2 regions of the Sorangium sp. So ce327 genome follow, and region 2 is predicted to be linked to the other one. Evidence: predicted binding sites of a transcription regulator. Region 2 holds the regulator's gene; the other holds the start of a gene.
What was found. Region 2 encodes HrcA, which represses chaperone genes, less so after heat shock. Its sites were predicted from a motif close to GNTAGCACTCNCCNNNGGNGAGTGCTANC; they were not measured.

Region 1: a site for HrcA is predicted at 2,743-2,771, ahead of groES (co-chaperone GroES). Genes of this name have one in related genera too.

What each region holds. Positions count from the first base shown of each region.
Region 1 covers NZ_CP150330.1:8,790,018-8,794,559, reverse strand. The annotation lists gene WME95_RS32780 (GNAT family N-acetyltransferase) at 21-554, opposite strand; gene groL (chaperonin GroEL) at 683-2,311, opposite strand; gene groES (co-chaperone GroES) at 2,345-2,635, opposite strand; gene WME95_RS32765 (hypothetical protein) at 3,089-3,694, shown strand; gene WME95_RS32760 (hypothetical protein) at 3,694-4,359, shown strand; gene WME95_RS32755 (response regulator transcription factor) at 4,496-4,542, shown strand, end outside.
Region 2 covers NZ_CP150330.1:13,015-17,556, reverse strand. The annotation lists gene WME95_RS00060 (response regulator transcription factor) at 1-180, opposite strand, end outside; gene WME95_RS00055 (RluA family pseudouridine synthase) at 480-1,439, shown strand; gene hrcA (heat-inducible transcriptional repressor HrcA) at 1,432-2,475, opposite strand; gene WME95_RS00045 (hypothetical protein) at 2,832-3,626, shown strand; gene WME95_RS00040 (hypothetical protein) at 3,704-4,542, shown strand, end outside.

The DNA of each region.
Region 1 (4,542 bases), 4.8 Mb from region 2:
CGTCCGTGGACGGAGGGGCGCTACTCGGGGTAGCGCTCGAAGACGAGGAGCTCGCCCAGGAGGTCGTGATCGAGCGTCCCAGCAGGGCGCATCCCGAGCTTCTCGATCACCCGGAGCGACGCGCGGTGCCAGGCCGGCGTGGTCGCGATGACGCGCCTCACGCCCGGCTGCTGCATCGTCCAGTGCAGGACGGCGCGCGACCCCTCCGTCGCGTAGCCTTGGCCCTGGGACTTGCCCTCGACGCCGTAGCCGATCTCCACCGTGCCGGTCGCGTCGGGCCGGCCGTTCAGCACCACGCTGCCGACGACGACGCGCTCCTCCTGCCCGCGCGTCACCATCAGCCGCGTGCCCCACAGGAATGCCTCTGGATCGTCGCGCAGCCGGTCGAGCGGCGAGCTGAAGGCGCGCTCGACGAGCGCGCGCCCGGGCCAGGCGCCAGGGAAGCGCGCGCCGGACAGGGCCTCGGCCTCGGCGCGATCTCCGCGGATGACCGCCTCGAGCAGGGGCAGCGAGACCGGGGTGAGCGCCAGGCGCTCGGTAGTCAGGGTGCTCATCGCGAACCTGCGCCGGATCAGATCATGCGCCGCGGCCCGCCGGAAGTCGAAATGGCGAAGGGCCGACTTCCTGAGGAGGAAGCCGGCCCTCGCCCGCCGGGCTTAGCGGTCAGCGCGGCGCGTCGCGATCAGAAGTCGTGGCCGTGGCCCGCGTGGCCGCCACCAGCCGCCGGCTTCTCCTCCTTCGGCCGCTCAGCGATGAGCGCCTCGGTGGTGAGCATCAGGCTGGCGACGCTGGCCGCGTTCTGGAGCGCCGACCGGACGACCTTGACCGGATCGATGACGCCCATCTCGAGCAGGTTGCCGTAGTCGCCCGACGCGGCGTTGTAGCCGTACGAGTCCTTGCCGTCGCGCACCTTCTGCACGACGATCGAGCCCTCTTCCCCGGCGTTGGCCGAGATCTGGCGGAGGGGCTCCTCGATGGCGCGGCGGATGATGTTCACGCCGAACCGCTGCTCGTCGTTGACCTTGAGCTTCTCGAGCGAGCTCTGCGCGCGGATGAGCGCCACGCCGCCGCCCGGGACGATGCCCTCCTCGACGGCCGCGCGGGTCGCGTGGAGCGCGTCCTCGACGCGGGCCTTCTTCTCCTTCATCTCGGTCTCGGTCGCAGCGCCGACCTTGACGACCGCGACGCCGCCCACGAGCTTCGCGAGCCGCTCCTGGAGCTTCTCGCGGTCGTAGTCGCTCGTCGTGTTCTCGATCTGAGCGCGGATCTCCTGCTGCCGAGCCTTGATCTTGTCCTTCTTGCCCTGGCCGCCGACGATCGTGGTGTTGTCCTTGTCGATGAGGACCGTCTTCGCGCGGCCGAGATCGCTGATCGTGACGTTCTCGAGCTTGAGGCCGAGCTCCTCCGCGATCACCTGGCCGTCCGTCAGGGTGGCGATGTCCTTCAGCATCTCCTTGCGGCGGTCACCGAAGCCCGGCGCCTTGACGGCCGCGCAGTGCAGCGTGCCGCGGAGCTTGTTCACGACGAGGGTCGCGAGCGCCTCGCCCTCGACGTCCTCGGCGATGATGAGGAGCTGCTTCTGGCTCTTGGCGATCGCCTCGAGCACCGGGAGCAGGTCCTTCATGTTGGAGATCTTCTTCTCCGAGATGAGGATGTAGCAGTCCTCGAGGTTCGCCTTCATGGCCTCGGGATCGGTCACGAAGTACGGCGAGAGGTAGCCGCGGTCGAACTGCATGCCCTCGACCACGTCGAGGGTCGTGTCGGCGCTCTTGGCCTCCTCGACCGTGATCACGCCCTCCTTGCCGACCTTCTCCATGGCGTCGGCGAGGAGCTTGCCGATCGTCTCGTCGCCGTTCGCGCTGATCGTGCCGACCTGCGCGATCTCCTTCGCGTCCTTGGTCTGCTTGGCGGAGCTGCGGAGGTGCTCGACGATCGCCTCGACCGCCTTGTCGATGCCGCGCTTGATCTCCATCGGGTTGTGCCCGGCCGCGACGAGCTTGGAGCCCTCGCGGTAGATCGCCTGGGCGAGCACCGTCGCGGTGGTCGTCCCGTCGCCGGCGATGTCGCTCGTCTTCGAGGCGACCTCGCGGACCATCTGGGCGCCCATGTTCTCGAAGCGGTTCTCGAGCTCGATCTCCTTGGCGACCGTGACGCCGTCCTTGGTGACCGTCGGCGAGCCGAAGCTCTTCTCGATGACGACGTTGCGCCCCTTCGGGCCGAGGGTGACCTTGACCGCGTCGGCGAGGGCGTTGACCCCCGCGAGGATCATGCTGCGGGCGGACTCGTTGTAGATGATTTCCTTGGCTGCCATGGTGTCTCTCCTAAGTTCCTTCTGTCGCCCGCGTCACTTCTCGATCACGCCGAGGATGTCGTCCTCGCGGAGGATGAGGTGCTCCTCGCCGTCGATCTTGACCTCGGTGCCCGAGTACTTGCCGAAGAGGACGCGATCGCCCTCCTTGACGTCGAGCTTCCGCACGGTACCGTCCTCGGCGACCTTGCCGTTGCCGACGGCGACGACGGTCCCCTCGATGGGCTTCTCTTTCGCGGTGTCCGGAATGTAGAGACCTCCCTTGGTCTTCTCTTCTTCCTTCACGCGCTGAACGATCACGCGGTCCTGGAGCGGTCGAATCTTCATCTTTGCAAGTCCTCCGGGGACGAGCGCCGCGTCCCACGAACGGTGAGACCCAGCCGGCGCGAATGAGCGCGCCGGAAGGCCCCCTACGATTGCAGTCTGGGCACTTTGCTAGCACTCACCTGTGGCGAGTGCTAGCGAGCGCGCGGAAGATAGCCACCCCCTGGAGGGTGTCAAGAGTGGCCCCAGGCCGGCACTTTGCGCGTTGGCAGCCAGGCGCAGAGGTGGCTGTAAGTTCTGGAGATTGCAGGGGAAGGTGCGTGGCGCAAGGCTGGGCCCGGCGGAGCCCCTCGGCTAAAATGCGCTTATGAGGGCAAAGCTGCGGCAGCACAGTGACGCGATGCCCTCAGGGTCTCCAGCCCCAGGGAGGCCGTCAGGACGTGTCTGGTTGACCTGAGCGCGCGGTGGCCCGGGTTACGTCGGTATCCAGGGCACCCGCATAAGTGAGGTGCCGCTGTGAGCCAAGCGATCTCTCTCTCCCCGAGCATGACCCGCTATTTCCAGGAGGTTGTGGACGAGGCGCTCCGAGTTCGGAACGTCGCCGTAACCGAGGCGGCGTCGAGTTACCTCGTCGGTCTGCTCTGTGCTTTTGCTCACCCGGACGAGCATGCCGAGTCTGCCTTCAACCAGCCCCTGACCTTTCTTCTGCGCGACGCGCTGGAAGCCTCCGGAGCCGAGCGCTTCCAGCGGCTGCGTAACCTGGGAGACAGCGTCCTCTACGTGGTCGGTTTCTTCGGCGGCCACATCGAGCTGAAGGGGGTCGATCGCGGCTACGTGGTCGGGGTCGGGTCGACCGCCTACCACCATGCGGCCGCTATGCTGCGCCTCAATGCGCGCGTCGGCCAGGGGCCCGATGTTCTTTCGGAGATGGCCGAGAAATTCGAGCGGTTCGTGAGCGTCCTGAACGATGTGGCCGACGGTACGCTCGCGTCCGGGGCTCGGGACGAGCGCTCGGTGCTCCGGCTGTACGAGCGCTGGGTTCGTACGGGATCGAGCCGCCTCGCGGATGAGCTCGGAGCACGAGGGCTCGTGCCGAGCCGTGGTACGGGCGGGCTCAACTGATGCGGGGGGCGACCTTCCCGTCCCGGATCCAGGAGCACCTGGCCCGCACCTATGCGCTCGATGACGCGCCCGCGGTCGACGATTTCATCCGGCTGACGGACGGCAGCGCACGCGAAGCGCTGCTGATCCGGCACGCCGACGGGGATATCGAGATCGCGCTGCACCTGCCCCGCCGGGCGATCACGCGGGGGCGAGAGCGGACGTTCGACGAGATCTGCCAGATCGTCGAGGGCGTGAGCCACTTCCTCTATGTGGCCGAGCGGGCCCGCAGGGAGCTGCCGGCGACCCAGCTCGAGCTCGAGCTCCAGGCCGAGGTCGACAAATACGTGCTGCTCGTTTATGGCGATCTGGCTGACGAGGTCGAGCCGCCAGGCCCGCCGCTCCGGCGCCGCCACGAGGCGGCCCCACCCGGGGCGGGGCGCTTCGAGCCCGAGCGTGCCGCGCGGATCCGCGCCCATCTCTTCGAGCGGGTCACCTTCATGGATCCCCCGGGCACGGAGACCGGCGATCGCTACCGGATCGCGAACGATCTGGCGGCGCGGTTCGCGGGCCGACTCGAGGCCGAGTTTGCCCGCCACGGGCGTCACGCCGAGCTGCTGGCGGCGCTGCGACGCTTCTATGCGGCGGGGCAGACGGAAAAGATCGCCCTCGCGCGCGCCGCGTGAGCGCGTCCTCCCGGGTGCTCGGGGTCGCTCGGGAGGGCGGCGAACGGGCGGCGACGACGAAGAGCGCTCGCCGCGGCCGCGCGCTCTCGTTCTCTCTTGACCGGTTCGCGCGCACGTACTCTCATCCGCATCCACGATGCCTTCCGCGAGCACGATGCCGCCCCGTGTGCTGGTGGCCGAAGA
Region 2 (4,542 bases):
GTTCTTCGGCTCGAGCGTGACGTCGGCGATCACCAGGTCGGGTTTATCGCTCTTGAGCTTCTGCAGCGCAGCGTCGGCGCTGCTCGCCGTCACGACGCGGAAATCCTGACCCGCAAAGGTGATTTCGAGCACTTTGCGCATGGTCACGCTGTCGTCTACGGCGAGAAGGGTGCTGGCCACGAACGGGTCTCCTCTCAGATGGCGAGAAAGCGGCGACGGCTCTGGATATCTTCGGCCCCCGTCGCGCGATGTGTCAACATTCGCGGTGTATTTCGCCCCCGCGGGCCCCGCGGAGGCGCGTTTTTCCGCGCCGGTAGAGCCCGGTCCCACGCTGGTGGGCGGAGCCGAGGCGCCCCGCTGAGCTCTACATGCGTCCGCTCCGACCCGCCACTCCGCCGAGCCACGAAGACAAAACCGCCAAAACGACCGGGGTCCACCCGGCCGCCCAGGTAAGACCTCCGCAGGATGGCCGCTGGACGGTGCCCGCCGAGCTGGATCGGCGTCCGCTGGACGGGGCCGTCCGTGCGCTGGCCGAGGTCTCGTGGTCCGACGCGCGCCGGTTGATCGAGACCGGCAAGGTGCTTGTCGGGAGCGCGGTGGCGACGAGCGCCCGTCGGCGGGTGCTCGGCGGGGAGCTGATCGAGGTCCGCCTGCACGCGCCGAGGCCCGAGACCGTGCGGCGGCGCAAGCTCGAGGGCGAGCTCGTGGTCTACGCGGACGCGAGCGTCGTCGTGGTGAACAAGCCCGCCGGGGTGAGCACCATCCCGTTCGGCGACGAGGATCCCGCGGAGCAGGCCGCGACCCTCGACGCGCTGGTGCGCGAGGTGCTGGCCAGGCGCGACCGCCTGCGCGGGCGCGCGCCGCTCGGCGTGGTGCAGCGCCTCGACAAGGGGACGAGCGGGCTGCTGGTCTTCGCGCGGACGCTCGCCGCGAAGAAGCACCTCGCGCAGCAGCTCCGCGTCCGCGCGATGCACCGGCAGTACCTGGCGCTCGCGCACGGCGCCGTCCCGCGCGGCACCTACCGCAGCTACCTCGTCGAGGATCGGGGCGACGGGCTGCGCGGCTCGGCGCGCGACGGGCGGCGCGAGGGGCAGCTCGCGGTGACGCACGTGGAGCCGATCGAGGTGCTCCGAGGGCCGCAGGAGGGAGCCGGCGCCGGGGGCGTGACGCTCGTCGCGTGCCGGCTCGAGACGGGACGCACGCACCAGATCCGCATCCACCTCGCGGAGGCCGGGCACCCGCTCGTCGGCGAGACGGTCTACGTGCGGGACTACCGCGGGACGAAGATCCCGGCCGCGCGGTTGATGCTCCACGCGGCCGAGCTCGGCTTCAACCACCCGGCCGACGATCGGCCGATGCGCTTCCAGGCGCCGCCGCCCCCGGACTTCGACGACGTGCTCGAGCGGCTCCGCGCGCCGCAGCGGAGGGGCGCTACTTGACCTTGCCGCGGACCTCGGTCATCGCCGCGGCCGTGGCGTCGACCAGCGGCATGACCTTCGCGTAGTCCATCCGCGTCGGGCCGAGCACGCCCACGGTCCCGGCGACGCGGCCGTTCTCCATGTACGGCGCAGCGACGAGGCTGAGCTGGCCTCCGCCAAGGTCGCCCGCCTCGCTGCCGACGAACACGGTGACCTCACCCGCGCCGGCGGCGAGCGTCCGGTCGAGCAGATCGACGAGCTCCTCGCGCTCCTCGAGCGCCTTCATCAGCTTCTTGAGCCGGTCGACGTCGGCGTACTCAGGCAGATCGATCAGGCGGTTCTGCCCCTCGATGACGACCTCGCTCCGCCGGGTCACGTCGGCCGTCGCCTTGCTGCCGAGCTCGAAGGCGCGGCGCCTCAGCGCGTCGATCTGGAGGCGCTCGTCCGCGAGGCGGCGGGCGAACAGGTCCCGGATCTCGCCCAGGGTGCGCCCCTCGATGACGTCGGTGAGCAGGTTGTGGATCCGGGTGAGCTCGCCCTCGTTGATCGCCTCGTCGGCCGAGATGAAGCGGTTCGCGACCGAGCCGTCGGCGAAGACGAGCACCGCGAGCAGCTGCCCGGGCTTGGTCGGGATGAAGCGCAGCTGGGCGAGGGCGCGGAGCTCCGCCCGCGGCGCCGCGACGACCGCCGCGGCGCCGGACAGCTCCGAGAGGTAGCGCCCGGTCTCGCGGAGCGGATCGTTCGCCCCCGCGTAGATCTCGGTGAACCTCGCGCTCAGCTCGGCCTGCTGCTCGGGGGACAGCGACCGGAGCTCGACGAGCGCGTCGATGAACAGCCGGAGCGCGCGATCGGTCGGGATCCGCCCGGCAGAGGTGTGCGGCTGGTGGAGGTACCCCGCCTCCTCGAGGTCGGCGAGCACGTTGCGGATCGAGGCAGCCGAGAGATCCAGCCCGTACTTCCGGGCGAGCGTCCTGCTGCCAACTGGGTCGCCCGTTGCGATGAACTCGGTGACCGCGGCGAAAAGGATCTTTCGAGCTCGGTTGGAAAGATCACCCATGTCAGTTGCATGCAGCGCACAAGCGCGCCGCGGTGGCTACCTGGACCAGGGACCGCCCGGACCGGGAAGCCATGCGGGCCGGACCTTCGCTCCCGTACGTCAAGCTGCGCGTGCGGGCGCTTGACCCACGGACGCGCATGCGACCCATTTTGAGGGGATCGCGCGGCCCGGTCAAATGTCGCGGTAGGATCGGGCAGTAGCCACTGGCCACCCCGCGCACGAGGGCCCCGCTCCACCGGATGGCGGCGCGGCCGGCCGCCACTCGGCCACGTGGTCGTGGTCGTGGTCGTGGTCACTTGCCCCCCCCCCCGAGAGGGTCGGCCTGCCTTGCTTCGCACGAGGGATGTACCGCAACGATGCCGCCCGCACGCCATGCCGCCGCTGCCTGCGCGCTCGCCCTCGCGCTCGGCCCCCTCGCCGTCGCGCCGAGCGCGCAGGGCAAGCCGAAGGTCAGGTACCATCAGGACTGGGCGAAGCACCCGTCGGCGCGCTACGCGGCGATGAGCGCGGAGCAATGCCGTGCGGCGCTCACGCAGCGGAAGATCGCGTTCCAGCCGGTGCAGCGCGCGCCGGGCGTGCTCGCTCCGGTGCGGCTGATGCATGGGGTCGGCGGGGTCCTCTACCGGACGGCGCTGCCGGCCCATCAACGCGCGGGAAACCCGCACGACGTCTTCGACTGCCGCCTCGCGCTGGCGCTCTCGGACTTCAGCCGGATCCTCCGCGCGCACGACATCGACGAGGTGCTGATGTTCTCGGCCTGGCGGCCTCCGGCCAGGATGTGGCCCGAGGGCAGGCTCGCCACGAGGCACCCCGGCGGGCTCGCGATCGACCCCTACAGGTTCGTCAAGGAGCGCGTCGGCGGCGGGTTCGCGGAGGACTGGCTCGAGGTGGAGCGCGACTTCGTCGGCAGGCGCGGCGCGCCGGTCTGCGGCGAGAGCGCCCGCCCGACCGGGCGGCCCCGCGGGGCCGGCAAGGGGGCGGGCAGCGGCCCTCCAGCGGACGCGGCGGCGCGAGAGCTGCGATCCATCGTGTGCGAGGCCGTGGACCAGCACATCTTCACGTCGATCCTCACGCCCAACTACGACCGGGCGCACAAAAATCACCTGCATCTCGAGGTGACCCCCGGCGTCCAATGGCATCTCGTGCGCTGATCCGGGAGGGGCCGTCCTCCGTCCTCCCGCGCGCAAACCCGCTCTCCCTTCGAGGTCGACCCGCTATGTTAGCCCGCGTGCCCGCACGAAGACCCCCGCTCTCCCGCGCGTCCGCCGCGCTGGCGCTCGCCGCCGTCGCGCTGTCGTTCACGTTCGTCGGCTGCCCCTGCGTCAGCGGTCCCGTGAACGCGAGCCCCGCCCTCCGCTGGTTCCTGTTCTCGAACTTCGGCGCCAGCAAGATCTGCCCCGAGATGCTGAAGAGCGGGGTCTCGCTGCGCCTGCAGGACAGATCGGCGTCCATGGGGCGGTTCTTCCCGATGCAGTGCTCGTACGACGTCAACGACGCGGCCCAGACGATCACCGTCCACATCGCCGGCACCGGCTACGGCTACATGCAGCCGGCCAAGCGGGTGGGCTTCTCGCTCACGACGTCCGTCGAGTACCGACCCGACTTCCAGCTCGCGGACGATAACGTCTACGTGTGGGGACGGCTGAACCGGATCGTGCAAGGCCCCAGCTTCCAGCTGGGCTACGTCGAGAACCCGGTCATCGACGTGATGGCCAACGTCCCGCCGTTCGGAGGGCTCGCCAACCTGCTCGGCAACCAGATCGTCGCTGGCGAGCTGACCCGAGGGTTCACCGTCCTCTACAACGAGGAGACCGGGAAGGACTTCACGCTGGGGATCCTCATGCCGCCCCAGCGACCGCACCACCCGTTCGAGGCGGAGGACGAGGAGCGGTACACGTTCGCGAACGAGACCGTCGAGGTGTACGCGAACCAGCGCGACTACCTCGGGCCGTTCGAGGTCGCCGACTCGGACCAGGCGCTCTACCTCAAGGTCAGCGCGCAGGGCGCGCCCGTGGACCTCATGATCGTCGACAAGCCCACCGGCGACGCGTGGCGCGAGGCGTACCA